Regions from separate parts of the Clostridium sp. SHJSY1 genome, predicted to be linked through region 1. Evidence: riboswitches for the same ligand, from Rfam matches in the RefSeq annotation. Region 1 holds a riboswitch; the other holds the start of a gene.
What was found. Region 1 has a riboswitch for S-adenosylmethionine ahead of NNC19_RS05295 (methionine ABC transporter ATP-binding protein). Riboswitches for the same ligand answer to the same signal wherever they lie in the genome.
Positions count from the first base shown of each region.

Region 1 (8,191 bases):
ACCCCTTTAATCTTATCTTTATTAGACCAAATATAAGCATGCTCTCGTATTTCAATATGTACTATGCATTCGGGATTTTTAACATCAACAGTTAACTCAGTATTTGTATTTTTTAGAATATATCCTCCAATATCCCTAGAAGTATCAATAGAGTTTAGAGGAAAATCTTTATTAGCTCTATTAGTAATAACTTTGAAAGTTTTACAATCTACATTAGTGATACTTTTGACAGCCTCATTTCTTATTGTAACTAAATTTCTATCAACTTTAGTTACCAAACAAACTTCAGAAACTCCAAAAACATTTTTTATTCTAGTAATTCCTTCTTCAATTTCATCAACTTTTATAAAATATCTACCTTGATCAATTATAATTTCAAAATTAAGACCTTTTAATTTTTTAGAGATATTATTTCTTAGTTTTTTTTCAAATGTATTTCTATTCAAGCCTTTTAAGAATATTTCTGAGGCATATTTAACCAAAATTAATTTATTCATTTTTTAATTCTCCTTAATAAAAATAATCCTTTTTTTAATACTTCAATTGTTTTATCAATTTCTTCTTTTGTGTTATCTGGTGAAAATGAAAACCTTATGGCACCTTCAATATCATCTCTTGAAAGATTCATAGCTTCCAATACATGGCTTCCAAGAACTCCAGATTTACTCTTAGAGGTGCAGGCTGAACCTGTTGAGACAAAAATATTTTCTTCACTTAAATAATGAAGAAGAACTTCTCCACGCACTTTTGAAAAAGATATATTTAATATGTATGGAGAAAAAAAATCGCCAATAGGGCTGTTAATTTTAATGTTATCAATTTCTGCTAATTTATTTATCATATAACTTTTTAACATTTCAACTTTTTTATAGTTTTCCTTAAAATTTTTCAGTTTATCCTTAGCTGCAACTGTAAGTCCCACTATTCCAGGTAGATTTTCTGTTCCTGCTCTTAAGCCTTTTTCTTGTTCTCCACCAATTATATTAGGAATTGGGGTTAAACCTTTGGCTAGATAACAGAATCCAATTCCTTTAGGACCATTAATTTTATGAGCACTAACAGTTAATGCATCAATTTTCATAGACTTAACATCAATAGGCAATTTTCCATAACCTTGAACTGCATCTACATGAAATTTTGCACGCGAACTTAAAATTTTTATAGTTTTTCCAATTTCTTCAAGGTTTTGGATTGAACCAATTTCATTGTTTACATACAATATAGATACAAGTGTAGTATCTTTATTGATAGCAGATTTTAAATCTTCTATATTTATAAAACCATCTGAATTAACGGAAAGATAGGTTACTTTAACATTATTGTCTTCTAGAAATTTAACAGTATTTTTTACAGAACTATGTTCAAAAGTAGTAGTAATTATGTGATTATTTTTCTTAACTAATCCTTTCAAAATAAAGTTATTACCTTCACTACCACCTGAAGTAAAATAAATTTCATCTTTAGAACAATTTATAGTTTTTGCAATTTCATATCTACATTCATGTAATTTCTTATCACATTCTAAGCCTAGTTTATGAAGTGATGAGGGATTGGCATAAAATTCGCTCATACTACTGGAGATAGCATTAATTACTTCAACTGAAGGTTTTGTAGTAGATGCATTATCTAAGTATATATTCATAGTTAACAACCTCTTTTACAATTTCTTATATTTCATATAAACAAACTTAGTATAAAGTAAAATTCATATTATTTCAATTGTTAAATAAAGTAGTATTTTATTCAAGATATGGTTATGTAAAAATACTTTGCTATAATGGTATATATAAGGAAAAAAGGAGAGAAGAAAATGGATAAGTCTAACATTGATTACACTCTTTATTTAGTTACAGATAGAGATATTTTAGAAGGCAGAAATTTAAAAGAAGCAGTTGAGGAAAGTATTCTAGGAGGCACAACTATAGTTCAGCTAAGAGAGAAGAAAATTTCTTCACTAGATTTTTATAATATAGCTAAGGAAATTAAAATAATAACCGATAAATATAATGTACCATTAATAATAAATGATAGAATAGATATAGCCCAGGCTATTGATGCTTCAGGTGTTCATTTAGGACAAAGTGATATGCCTTGCAAGGTGGCTAGAAAAATATTGGGCGAAAATAAAATAATAGGAATATCTGCACATAACTTTGAAGAGGCATTAAAAGCTCAGACAGAAGGAGCGGACTATATTGGTTGTGGGGCTATTTTCCCTACAAACACAAAAAAAGATGCCAATATAGTTACATGTCATTCATTAGGGAAAATAAAAAGAGCAATAGATATTCCAGTTATAGCAATTGGTGGTATTAATGAAAATAATATTGTTAAATTAAATGGATTAGGAATAGATGGAGTTGCTATAGTATCAGCAATTCTTGCAAATAATAATATTAGATATGCCACAAAAGAATTAAAGAATATTTTAGATAATAATTTTACAACAAATGTTTAGATATTGAGTTGGTTTAGTTATTTTAATGGTATATAATTAAGCAGAGGATAAAAAGAAAGAGAGGATAAATGTATGGGTGAAATGGAATTAGTAAGCAAGTCTATTGAAAAGATTGGTAAAGAAATTGATGAAATGAAGAGTATAGTTGAAACTCTTTATGGAAAATTAGATAGTATAAAAGATATGGCTAATAATTTTAAGAATTCTTCACAAGAGATAGTTGGGATTGCATCTCAAACCAATATGCTTTCATTAAATGCGTCAATTGAAGCTGCAAGAGCTGGAGAAGCTGGAAGGGGATTCGCAGTAGTTGCAACAGAAGTAAAGAAATTATCTGATATGAGTAGTAAAGTGGCTGAATCAACTGTTAAAGATCAAAATGAAATGCTTAAAATGATAGTTGATATTTACAAAGTTGCAGATGTAGTTAATGAAAAAAGTGAAAGTTTAAAGGAAGCTATTAATAGCATACAAAATGCTGTAGAAAAATAAATCATATGTTGCGATTAGAATTTAAAATTCATAACTTTAATTAAAGTTATTTTCAATTTTTAAAGATAGTTACTTAGTATAGAATAAGTTATAGTATATTTTTTTGAATTAATATGAATTAAAATGTTTATTGAAAAAAAATATTGACAAACTAGAATTTAAATACTATTATAAATAACATAAAGCAATTGCTTGAAAAATTAATATAATTGATGTCTTATCAAGAGTGGTGGAGGGACTGGCCCTTTGAAGCCCAGCAACCAATATAATAGTTCATTTACTATTTTAATGTGGTGCTAATTCCTGCGGTAATTATTTATTACTGAAAGATGAGAGAATAATAGTTTAGTGTTTTTTATGCGCTAGGGATTTATTCTCTAGCGCATTTATTTTTTATCTTACATTCATAGAGGAGGAGACAATTAGTGATAGAAATTAAAAATGTAAGTAAAAGTTTTGGGGATATAGAAGTTTTAAAAGATATTTCAATAAGCATAAATCAAGGGGAAATTTACGGTTTAATTGGACATAGTGGGGCAGGAAAATCAACTTTACTTAGATGTATAAATGGACTTGAATCCTATGATGCTGGTTCAGTGAATGTTATGGGGAAAGAAGTTTCTAAACTTAATAATAGAGAACTTAGAGAGTTTAGAAAGAATCTTGGTATGATATTTCAAAACTTTAACTTACTAAAAAGAAAAACAGTATATCAAAATATTGCTCTTCCACTTGAGGTTTGGGGGTATAGTAAGGTAGAAATAGATAAAAGAGTAATGGAACTGTTAAACTTAGTTGGACTAAAGGAAAAGATTAATAGTAAACCAACAGCTCTAAGTGGTGGACAAAAACAAAGGGTTGCTATTGCAAGGGCATTAGCATTAGAGCCAAAAATACTTTTATGTGATGAAGCAACATCAGCTTTAGATCCAAAAATAACAAAAGATATACTTACATTGTTATCTAAAATTAATAAAGAACTTGGAATTACTATTGTTATAGTTACACATCAAATGGAAGTAGTAAAAGATGTATGTGAGAAAGTAGCATTAATTGAAGGGGGCAAAATTAAAATAGAAGGAAAATCGGATGAGTTGTTCTTAAAACCAGGATTGTCTTTAAAGAAGTTCTTGGGAGAAGAAGAAGATGAAACTCTACCTGAAACAGGTGTAAATATAAAGTTATTCTTCCCAGCTGATTGTTCTGAAAATACAATAATTACAAAGATGGCTAGAGAAATAAATATTGATTTTTCAATAGTTTGGGGCAAACTTGAAAAGTTTAGAAGTAATGTTTTAGGTAGTCTAGTAATTAATGTAGAGAAAAAGGACAAGGATCTAGTTATAGATTATCTAAAAGGTAAAAATATAGAATGGGAGGTAATATAGTATGTGGGAATTAATATGGCCAGCTATATATCAAACGTTAATAATGGTAATACCATCAACTATATTAGCAGTAATAATTGGATTTATACCAGCAATTATATTAGTATTAACAGATGAAAAGGGATTAAAACCGAATAAATTTGTTTATAGTGGGTTAGACTTTATAGTGAATACACTTAGAAGTTTGCCATTCATTATATTAATGGTGGTAATTATACCATTAACTAGATTAATAGTAGGAAAATCATATGGAGAAGTAGCAGCTATAGTGCCATTAACATTAGCATCAGCACCTTTTATAGCAAGAATAATAGAAGCGGCTTTAAAAGAAGTTGATCCTGGAGTTATAGAAGCTGCAAAAGCATTTGGGGCAAGCACAATACAAATAATATTTAAGGTAATGATTAAAGAAGCAGTACCAGCAATTATTTCAGGAATAACACTTTCAGTAATAAGTATTATAGGATATTCGGCTATGGCAGGGACCATTGGGGCAAATGGTCTTGGCGCATTAGCTGTTAGATATGGATATCAAAGATTCCAAACAGATGTAATGATAATTACTGTAATATTACTTATTGTTATTGTTCAAGGGTTACAAAGTTTAGGAAATTATTTATATAACAGATTATCAAAGTAAAGATTTTAAGGGGGATTAATATATGAAAAAGAAGAGTATAATTTCAATAGCATTAGCAGGTGTATTGGCATTAGGTCTTATAGGATGTGGGGGGAAAAAGACAGATGATAAAACAATAACTATTGGAGTATCACCTGTTCCACATAAAGAAATAGTAGAAAAGATTCAACCTATCTTAGAAAAAGAAGGTTATAAATTAGAAATAAAAGAATTTGATGATTATGAATTGCCAAATACAGCAGTACAAGAAGGTGAAATAGATGCAAATTACTTTCAACATATTGCTTATTTAAATACAACAAATAAAGAAAAAAATTATGATTTAACATATACTGCAGAGATTCATATTGAACCTATGGCATTATATTCAACAAAGGTTAAGAGCCTTGATGAAATAAAAGATGGTGCAACTATAGCAATACCTAATGATCCATCAAATGAAGCAAGAGCTTTAAGATTACTCGCAAAATCAGGATTAATAAAAGTTAAAGAGGGAGAACTTATTACAATTTCAGATATTACTGAAAATACAAAGAATATAAAGTTTAAAGAGTTAGAAGCGGCACAACTTCCAAGAACTTTAGATGAATTAGATGGAGCTGTAATTAATGGAAACTATGCACTATCAGCTAAATTAGATGCTACAAAAGATGCAGTGTTCACAGAAGATAAAAATGATGAATCTATAAAAAATTACAGAAATGTATTAGCAGTTAAAAAAGGAAATGAAAATTCAGATAAAATTAAAGCTTTAACAAAGGCTATGACTTCAGATGAAGTTAAAGCATTTATTACTGATAACTATAAGGGTGCTGTAGTTCCAGTATTTTAATAATAAAAAAGATTGATTATAAGTTATATCAATACCTATAGATTGGATGCTTTGAAAATAGTATTTAATCTATAGGTATTATTTATGTCTTAAAAATGGATTAATATATGGAATTCATTTAATTTTACAAGAAATCAAAATAAGGTTAAAATAAATTATAATTAAATGGTAGTGGAGGAAAATAGAAATGAAAATTTCAAAAGTAAAGGCAGAGCTTAAAGGACAAGATATTTTAAGTATAATAAATGAATTTGTTAAAGTTGAAGGACTATCTCTTAGTAAAGTTGATATAGATAATGAGATTAAAATAGAGGGTGCTTTTAAAAAGGGAGTATCATTTGATTTTGAAGGAATACTAACAATAGAAGGTGTAAAGGATGGAAAAGTGTATTGTAAATTTTCAAAGTTTAAGATATTAAAACTTGGCTTATTTAGAATTATGCGAAGTTATGCATTAAAAACTGCCATTAAACATCTTGCTGTAAGTGGTATAGAAAATTATAAGGATATAGTAATTTTAGATATACATAAGATATTAAATCCAGTACCATATGTTGATTTGGATATTTCTGAAGTATATATAAAAAAGAATATGCTTATGGTTGAAGTTGCAGAAGTTAATATATCAATTAAAGGAGGATTAATAAAAGATGAAGAGGTTGAAGAAGTATTGACAGAAGAAGAGGAAGTGCTAGAATTTCCTATAGAGAAAGTAAAAGATGTGTATACTGTTGGAAGAAAAATAATGGAGGACAAGTTACCGGAGAAGGCTAGAATAGCCAGTGATATTGTTTTTATTTTGCCAGATGTATTAGCATTAATTTGCAGATTGTTAAAGGATAATAGAGTTCCAATGAAAACAAAATTAATTATATCAGCATCACTTGGATATGTTGTATTTCCTGTAGATATAATACCAAAAAAGATTCCATTTATAGGAAGTGTTGATGAGTTAGCTGTTGCTTTTTTTGCCTTAAATAAGATTGCAAGTACTGTTCCAACCAAAGTTATAGCTGAAAACTGGGAAGGGAAAAATGAATTGGTTCTAGTTCTTAAAAAAGGGGTAGAATATTTAGTGGGCTTTACTAATGCAAGAAATGTTGATAAATTATATAGTGTAATTAGTGAATTAAGTACATTATAGGAAGGTAAATTTATGGCGAAATATTATTCAGTATATAGAGGGAAATCGGGAGTATCTAAGATTCTTACAAGTTGGGAAGAATGTAAAGAAGAAGTTATAGGATGTAAAGGTGCTATATATAAGAGTTTTAAAACAGAATCAGAAGCAATAGAGTTCTTGTCTTTAAACTCAAAAGGAAAATGTGGAGATATTACTTTAAAGAGTGAAAGTGAAGAAAAATCAATAATTGATGATAGTAATTTAGTTATTTATGTAGATGGAAGTTTTTCTTTAGAAAAAAGTAACTATTCTTATGGATTAGTAGCTATTAAAGATAAAGAAGTAGTTTATGAGGATAATGGGGTGGGTGAAGACCAAGATGCTATAGCTCTTAGAAATGTTGCAGGAGAAGTTTTAGGAGCTTCTAGAGCTGTTGAATATGCTATTTTAAAAGGATATAAAGAGGTCACTATTGTATATGATTATCAAGGAATAGAATGTTGGGCCTTAGGCACTTGGAAGCGAAACAAGGAATTAACAATTGCTTATCATAAGTTAATGCAAGAAAATATGAAAAAAATTAGTATAAAGTTTATTAAAGTTAAAGGGCATAGTGGGGATAAATATAATGATATAGCAGACCAACTTGCAAAGAAAGCTTTGGAAATCATTTCATAGATTAAAAGAACAAAAATTACATAATATAAATATAGAAACCAGTTAGATTAATTAAAAGAAGAGGTGTTTTATTATGGGTAGATATGTAAATGGAATTATTACTGGAGTTGCAGTTGGTGCTGCAGTTGGAATGATGGTATTACCTCAACTAGATAGAAAAACTCAAAAAACTTTTAGAAAAGCTGGAGAAAGAATGTTAAATTATGTTGAGGATTCTCGTGATGGAATGATGAGAATGTTTTAGAAATTAAAAGCAGAGTTAAGGCTCTGCTTTTTTTGCCCAATAATTACCAACAAATGAACTAAAAATTGTTGAAAATATTACATTAAGTTGTTTCCTTTTACAAATTTATGTTATAATTTATATTAATTTAGTTATTTACCTGTATGAAATAATAAAAATTGAAAAAGGAAGAGGATACGATGGACATACTGTCATTAGGAGAAAAAATAAAAAAAAGAAGAAAAGAGTTAGATATGACTCTAAAAGACTTAGCGAAGGATAGAATTACTCCTGGACAAATAAGTTTAGTAGAGTCGGGAAGATCAAATCCATCTATGGATTTATTAGAATATTTAT
Region 1 covers NZ_JANDMF010000006.1:53,175-61,365, reverse strand. The annotation lists gene thiI (tRNA uracil 4-sulfurtransferase ThiI) at 1-497, opposite strand, end outside; gene NNC19_RS05310 (cysteine desulfurase family protein) at 494-1,642, opposite strand; gene thiE (thiamine phosphate synthase) at 1,811-2,458, shown strand; gene NNC19_RS05300 (methyl-accepting chemotaxis protein) at 2,531-2,950, shown strand; SAM riboswitch class I at 3,165-3,286, shown strand; gene NNC19_RS05295 (methionine ABC transporter ATP-binding protein) at 3,376-4,338, shown strand; gene NNC19_RS05290 (methionine ABC transporter permease) at 4,340-4,978, shown strand; gene NNC19_RS05285 (MetQ/NlpA family ABC transporter substrate-binding protein) at 5,001-5,810, shown strand; gene NNC19_RS05280 (YkvA family protein) at 5,998-6,954, shown strand; gene NNC19_RS05275 (ribonuclease H family protein) at 6,967-7,611, shown strand; gene NNC19_RS05270 (hypothetical protein) at 7,685-7,855, shown strand; gene NNC19_RS05265 (helix-turn-helix transcriptional regulator) at 8,035-8,191, shown strand, end outside.

Region 2 (8,191 bases), on a different contig from region 1:
GCAATAAACATTGGTACATGTGAAGCTAGTGTCGCACTAAATGGTGGAATTATTACTCTTAAAAACGAAAACTGTACTGGTATTATTATAGCTAATGATGTTAATAATGCTGCATATATCATCTCTTTTGTTCTATTATTCATGTATTTATCACCTCGTAAATGTATATACACCAGTATACTCCATGTTACTTCTTGTGTAAATACTTTTATTTTCATATTATCCATCTTTCCCTTTATATTAATTATTTTATATTAAGATATTATTGTCTTTACAACTAATGAATTAATTCTATTACTATTTCACTAATAATTTCCTAGGAAATAACAAATTATGATTACAAACTAATATTTTCTTGATTATAACAGAAAAATGCCTAAGGACATTATCCTTAGGCATTTCCATTTTTCTTAAATTCTTAAAATTATTATTCACCAAATATATTTAGAGAAAATCCTCTATCTAATGCTTCTTTTGCATATTCTTTTGCTCCAAATAATGATAGATCTCTATAATTACCACATTGAATATCATTTGCTGCTGGAATTTCCTTAGCATTTAACACTTCTTTTAATGCTCCTTCTAAAGCCTCTTTAATTTCAGCTGCTTCTTTATCTCCCCATATACTTAGATAAAAACCTGTTCTACATCCCATTGGTGAAAAATCTATAATTCCATCCAATCTACTTCTAAGTTCATGTGCTAATAAATGTTCAAGGCCATGCATTGCTGCTGTTCCAAATGCTTCTTGATTAGGTTGAAGAAATCTTAAATCAAACTTTGTTACCTTATCTCCTTTTGGTCCATCTAATAAGCAACATTTTCTTATATAAGGTGCTTTTACCTTTCTGTGATCTAATTCAAAACTTTCTACTTTTTCCATTTTTTAATTCTCCTATCTTAATTATTTATTGTTTTCTGTAGCTAAAATAGTCTCAATACTTCCACTAATTTTTTTTGCTAAATACGAATTATTCATAACATATAAATGTACTCCATCTACTCCTGTAGATATAAGATCTACAATTTGCTCTACTGCATAAGCTATTCCTGCTTCTCTTAAAGCTTCTGGATTATGTTCATATCTCTCCATAATTTTAACAAACTTAGTTGGAAGGGATGCTCCACTTAATGATACCATTCTTTCTATTTGCTTTTTATTGGTTACAGGCATAATTCCTGCTTCAATAGGCACCTTTATATTTGCACTTTTAACTTTATCTAAAAAGTCATAATATAAATTGTTATCAAAAAATAATTGAGAAATAAAATAAGCTGCCCCAGCCTCCTCTTTTCTCTTCATATTTTCGATTTCTTTTAGTACTCCTTTATTTTCAACATGTCCTTCTGGATAGCAAGCTGCTGCAGTATTAAAATCCTCAAATTTATTAATTTTCCCAATCAATTCTGAAGCATACTTAAATTCTCCTCTAGTGAGTCCATCCTTTGGAATATCACCTCTTAACGCAAGGATATTTTCAATGTTATTTTCCTTTAGTGAATTTAAATAATAATCTATATCCTCATTTGTTGAACTTATACAAGTTAAATGAGCAACTGCTTCTATATCATATTTATTTTTAACCAAAGATGATAATTCCAAAGTTTTATTATCCCTTATACTTCCACCAGCCCCATAGGTTACACTTATATAATCTGGATTTAGCCCCTTTAACTCCTCCAACGTCTTATATATAGTCTCAATTGATGATGTTGTCTTTGGTGGAAATATTTCAAATGAGAACACTGTTTTCTTATTCTTAAATATTTCGCTTATTTTCATAAAATTGCCCCCTTTTTCACATAAAAAATACCTAAAGGTTATTCCTTTAGGTACAACAAACTTCTGTACTACAATAACCCTTATCTTTCAGCTATGCTGCAGGATTTAGCACCACTATATCTAGATAAACACACATATTGGTTGCTGGGTTTCACAGGGCCAGTCCCTCCACCTCTCATGATAAGATAATTATTAAATTATATTTATTATAATATACTATTTATTGAAATTTGTAAATATAATTATTTATTAATTAATAATAACAATATACAGATTCCACTGCATATTAGACTTATTGTAAGTATAAGGCTAACTATTTGATTAATACTTAAACCTTTTTCTTCTAATCTGAAATGCATTTGACTTCTATCTGCTTGATATACTGGCTTTCCTTCACTAAATCTTTTAGCTATAACAAATAAATTGTCAAAAATAGGAACTGCTAATGCTAATATTGGTATAAACAAACTTAATACTGTAGCTTGCTTAAAAGCCCCATCAATTGCCACTATACTAAGTAAGAAACCGATTAAGTTAGCTCCCGAATCACCCATGAACACCCTAGCTGGATGCCTGTTATAATATAAAAATCCCATTATTGCTCCTGCAAGTATTATTGAAAATTGAGCTTGTGGTCCTTGTCCCAATATCATTGCAGCAAAGAAAAATGTTCCTGAAGAAATTAATGATATACCTCCGGCCAAACCATCCATACCATCTGACCAATTTATTACAGTAGTAACTCCAAAAATCCATGTAATAGTCAATAAAAATTGTACTGTTTTTGACAATAACATGTAGTCTCCTGAAAAAGGATTTCTAAATCCTTCAAATACTACACCTGCATTAAATACCAATACAGCTGCAAATACTTGTATTATTAGTCTAGGATATATCGGAAATTCTTTTTTTTTGGTCTTGAAATAGTCATCCACCATTCCAATAAAAAATATTAAGCTAGCTGAAATAAATATCCATATCTGCTTATATATATCATCCTTAATAGTTAAAAAATAAACTATAAAAAAACCAATATAAATTCCAAGTCCTCCACACAAAGGTATTGGTCCTCTATGTTTTTTTCTCTTAGTTGGCTTATCTGTAAATTCCAATTTATGAGCTACTTTCATTATATATGGAATAATAAAATAAACAATTAGGAAAGCACATATCAGCGTTATTAAATATTGCATCATTAATCTACTCCTTAAACCAATCTGTCCATAATTCATTTTTGCTTTCTAAATGAATTATACTATTATCGACTTTTTTTAGCAATTACAAAAATATTAAATTGTATATAATATTTATAAAAAATGAAAAGTTTCCTTCAAATCCATTTAATAGAATAATTGTCCAAGTACACCTATTTCCTTTATTTATCTAGTTTTGCCCATTTTTATTTTCATAAAATTAAATTTTTATATATATAAATCTTTTTTTAATAGAATATATTATTCCGAATTCAAATTCACCAACATAGCTTCGAGGTTTTTCTTTTTTATTCTTTATAAGTTGACAGCATTTGTTTTTCTATTTCTAAATTATAGTATAGCTAATCTAATCTATATTTGCATTTTAATTTTGAATATGTTACCATTTAGGAAGTAAATATTTAATAACTAAATAAGTATATTGATTTTCGGTTGAACAAATTATTATTTGATTTCAAGAAAGTTTGACTTCTAGGGTGGGAAGTCCTTTTGGGGACTTTTTACCCTTTTTTTATTATCTAGGAGGTATTTTATGGAAAAAACTTTATTAAGTATTGTATTAATTCTTACCTTTACCAAGCTTGGAGGTATAATAAGTAGGAAATTAAAAATGCCTGAAGTTTTAGGGGCATTAATTGCTGGTGTTGTACTTGGTCCTGTTGTTTTAAATCTTGTACAATATGATGAAAATATAAAATTACTTTCAAATCTTGGGGTAATTATGCTTATGTTTCTTGCTGGTCTTGAAACTGATGTAAAAGAATTTAAAGAGGCTGGTGTATCTTCATTTATAATCGCATTAGCAGGTATTATACTCCCTTTTATACTGGGAACACTAGGAGCTAGTCTATTTTTTGATAATTTTTTAGAAAATATTTTTATTGGAGTGATTCTAACTGCAACAAGTGTAAGTATAACAGTAGAAACACTTAAAGAACTTGGTAAACTTAATTCTAGAGCAGGAATAAATATTTTAGGATCAGCTGTAATAGATGATATATTAGGACTTATATTAATCTCTATAGTTCTTTCCGTTGGTCAAACTTCTGGCTCAGAATCTGGGACAATACAAATTCTATTTATTTTTATAAAAATAATTCTATTTTGTTTATTTTCTTTGCTAGGAGTAATATTTTTTCAAAAACATGCAAATAAATTCTTAACTCATGTAAAGCCTAGCAGAGAGCTTTTAACATTCTCTATAGCTTTTGCCATATTAATAGCATATTTGGCTGAAAGTTTGGGAATTGCATCTATTACTGGTGCATATATATGTGGTCTTATGCTTTCCTCGCTTTCCCACAAAGAATATCTTATGAGAAATATCAAATCAATTTCATCAGGATTTTTATCTCTTATATTCTTTGCAAGTGTTGGTTTAGAAGCAAACTTAAATGGAATAGATTTAAAAATAATTTATATTACTTTAATAATGTTTATCGTGGCAGTTATTGGAAAACTAATAGGATGTGCTGGTGCAGCAAGATTACTAAAAATGAGTAAAAGTGAGTCAATACAAATTGGTATTGGTATGATTTCAAGAGGTGAAGTGGCTATAATCACTGCAAATATAGGACTTCAAAAAGGAATAATTTCAGAAGAAGTATTTCTTCCTACATTAATTGTTGTAATATTAACCACAATTATAACGCCTATTTTACTAAAATTATCATTTTCCCATAAAATAGAGAAAAATATTGAATCTAAATAAAACAAACTAGGTTATAAAATAAAATTTAATTTCTATTTTACAACCTAGTTTTGTAAATTATATAAGTGCATATCTTAATTTGCTAAAAATCTATTACTGATATTCCTCTAGCCTTAACAGGTGTTGAAAATACTATTCTAGTTTCAGTGTTCCCAAATCTCTGAAGTTTACTTAAAAAATCATCTAACTCCATGGTTGTATGGTATGCCACCTTAATTATCATAGAATAGTTTCCAGTAACACAATTACATTCAATTACATTTGGACAGGCATTAATAAATGGATAAAATTTATCTTTTAAATTTGGGCTAATAGCTAAATTAACAAAAGCCACTATATTATATCCTAATTCTAATTGATTTACTGAAGCATGATATCCTGTAATTATCCCAGATTTTTCAAGCTTATCTATTCTTGTTGATATTGCTGGCGAAGATAAGTAAACTTGTTCTGAAAGTTGTTTAAGAGGATATCTTGCATTTTCTTGCAAAAGTTTTATAAGTTTTAAATCTATCTTGTCCATATAAAATTCCCCCATTTCTAGTTAAATTATTTTACCTCATTTCTATTTTTTTAAGTAGTCATTATAATTATTATTTAGATTGTTTTATTTATAAAGTTTCTCAAGCTTTTCCTACTATTCCTATTAATTTAATATGTTTTGAAGTATACATATTTTTCCCATTAATGTCAATACTTTTTACTCCTTTTTAAGAACTTATTTAATTATTTGTAATTTTATATTTCATTTAATATGGCAATTATTTTTTCTATATAAGAAAAGGTGTCTCAATATTAAATGCTATAATTTTGAGACACCCTTCTTATATTTATTTATTATATACAATATTAACTATTTCTCCATCATTACCTACCAAGTAATATGTATTTTGCTCACTGATTAACCCACTCTTTTTATACTCTTCAATATCTATCAAAAACTTCTCCACACTATATTCCCTAAATGAATATCTATCTCTATATATTTTTTTTATATCTTCTTCTACTTCCTTATCAATTTTAATTTTTAAAAATTCAGGAATTCCTCTCTTCTTATTAAAAGAAAGATAGTCATATCTTACAATATCTTTCAAAGCATTGTCACTTGATTTTAACACCTCATTATTAAAATCTAAAAATACCTTATAATACTCCGAATTTCCTATATTTCTATTAAAGTAACCTTTCTTTTCAAAAAACAATCCAAGTTCATAGAAAAATTTAAATGCTGTATCAAATTTAGGATAAAAATAATTAAGTATGTTATTAAATTTTTGACTGTTATAATATTTATCTACAACAGCTTCTACCTTCTTTAGTATTAATATTTCTGTATATGAAATATTGTCAGTTTTAAATATTTCATAAGGAGGATATGGTGAATATACCATTCCATACTTATCTCCCTCTTCTCTCATAGAAGAGCCTTTTAATAATTTTAAAAATCCTAATTGAATTTCTTCTGGTCTTATACTATGTACATCATTGAAGGAGTTAATAAAAGATTCTAAATCTTCTCCTGGAAGGCCTGCAATCAAATCAAGATGTTGCTTTATATTTCTAATAGAAAGTAATTCAATCACCTTCTCTTTAATATCACTAAAATTAACAAATCTATTTATATTCTTTAAAACATCATCATTAGTTGTTTGAACTCCAACCTCAAATTGAAACCTTCCCTCTGGAGCATTTCTTAACAATTCAATTTCTTCTTGCTTTAAGATATCTGCAGAAATTTCAAAATGAAATTGAGTTTTTGTATCTGCTTTTATTAAAAATTCCCATATTGCCATTGAATACTTATGATTACAGTTAAAAGTTCTATCAACAAATTTAACCAACCTTACTTTCTTATCTATAAAATATTGAAGTTCTTTTAATACTCTATCTATTGAATGAAATCTAACTCCATGACTAGTTGAAGATAAACAATACTTACAATTGAATGGACATCCACGACTTCCCTCATAATATACAATTTTATTTTTTAAATCTTCATCTTCTTCATAAGGAAAAATCACCTCATCAAATGTCATTAATGGTCTACTTCCATTTGAGAAAACTCCCCCATCCTTTTTGTAATGTAGTCCTTTTATATCTTCTACATTTCTACTTCCTAATTTATACTCAATAAATTCTCTAAAAGTCTTCTCTCCTTCACCTTCTATAACATATTCTCCAACATTATCCTTTAAAAATAACCTACTATCATAAGATACTTCTGGCCCTCCATATAGTATTTCTATCTTAGGATTTACCTTTTTTATTAAATTTGCTAAACGAGTAGCCATCTCCACATTCCATATGTAAGTAGAAATGGCTACCACATCAGCTTCCTCTTCAATAATTTCTTTAAGCACATGTTCTTCTCTATCATTTATAGAAAATTCTCTTATTTTACATTCATATTCTATATCCTTTGTAAATGCTTTTAAATATCTAACGGCTAAATTGCTATGAATAAACTTAGAATTTATAGCTGTAAGCAATACCTTCATTTTGTTCTTCCTCTCTTTAACATTAATTATTTTTCTTTATTGCCTTTATAAAGAAAATATCTTCCCAAACTTTAGTTTCTTCTATTTCGGAATATTTTTCAAGGATTTTTTTTATTTCTTCAAACTTACATGATATTAAAGGATTAAAATTTTTAAACACAACTTCTTTTAAATTGCCATTTGGCAATGCAACATTAACTTTATAGTCAAGAAAACCTCCACTCTCTTTATTTATATCCCATATATATATTTCACCTTTCTCTTTTAAATAGCCACATACTTCTTTTATTAAACTTTCTTTTTTCTTTATGCCAAATATATTATTTAGATTAAAAAAGAAAGTACATGCATCATAGGCTCTTTTCTCTAAAATATTTTTATTTTCTACATTAACATAATCTACTGATAATTCATCTTCTGCTTCTTTAGATATATTATAGATAATTCCAGAGTTATCCCTTGATACATCTAATATATCACCATCAATATGAATATCATTTAAATTAATTACTATTGTCTTACTCATAATATCACCCCTTTCTATATTAACATATTTTTCCAAAAGTTAAAATTCTATATTTTCTTAAAAAAAGTTTCTGCAAAATACTTTTTTAATTAAGTATTTTGCAGAAACCTCATTTAATTTCTATTTTTTTTAGTAAATTTCAAAACAACTATGAACAGAAGAACAAGAGATAAAGCGAATATGAATATCCAAATTTGAACAGGAAGTTTAAATCCCAATAAACCTTCTTTTTCATGAATACTATAAATACATCCTGTTCCTATATCTAATATTAAAAAGTGATCTTTATCATAAACAATATCTTCAATATCACTATTTTTATTTAGTTTCAAGAGCTTTTGATATATTCCCTCAGAGCTTAAGGTTGAAATCACCTCTTCATTCCTATCCCAAAACAAATAACTATCCTTTTTAAGAACCCCCCCATTAATGTCAATTGCAAGTTCTCTTAAAGAATCT
Region 2 covers NZ_JANDMF010000014.1:41,108-49,298, forward strand. The annotation lists gene NNC19_RS08735 (ECF transporter S component) at 1-143, opposite strand, end outside; gene NNC19_RS08740 (S-ribosylhomocysteine lyase) at 428-883, opposite strand; gene metF (methylenetetrahydrofolate reductase [NAD(P)H]) at 905-1,783, opposite strand; SAM riboswitch class I at 1,861-1,970, opposite strand; gene NNC19_RS08750 (MraY family glycosyltransferase) at 2,026-2,976, opposite strand; sodium ion sensor (DUF1646 type) at 3,428-3,483, shown strand; gene NNC19_RS08755 (cation:proton antiporter) at 3,530-4,708, shown strand; gene NNC19_RS08760 (Lrp/AsnC family transcriptional regulator) at 4,791-5,231, opposite strand; gene NNC19_RS08765 (B12-binding domain-containing radical SAM protein) at 5,539-7,206, opposite strand; gene NNC19_RS08770 (hypothetical protein) at 7,229-7,732, opposite strand; gene NNC19_RS08775 (hypothetical protein) at 7,846-8,191, opposite strand, start outside.
Region 2: linked by a shared signal. The riboswitch ahead of metF (methylenetetrahydrofolate reductase [NAD(P)H]) and the one ahead of NNC19_RS05295 (methionine ABC transporter ATP-binding protein) in region 1 are both predicted to bind S-adenosylmethionine.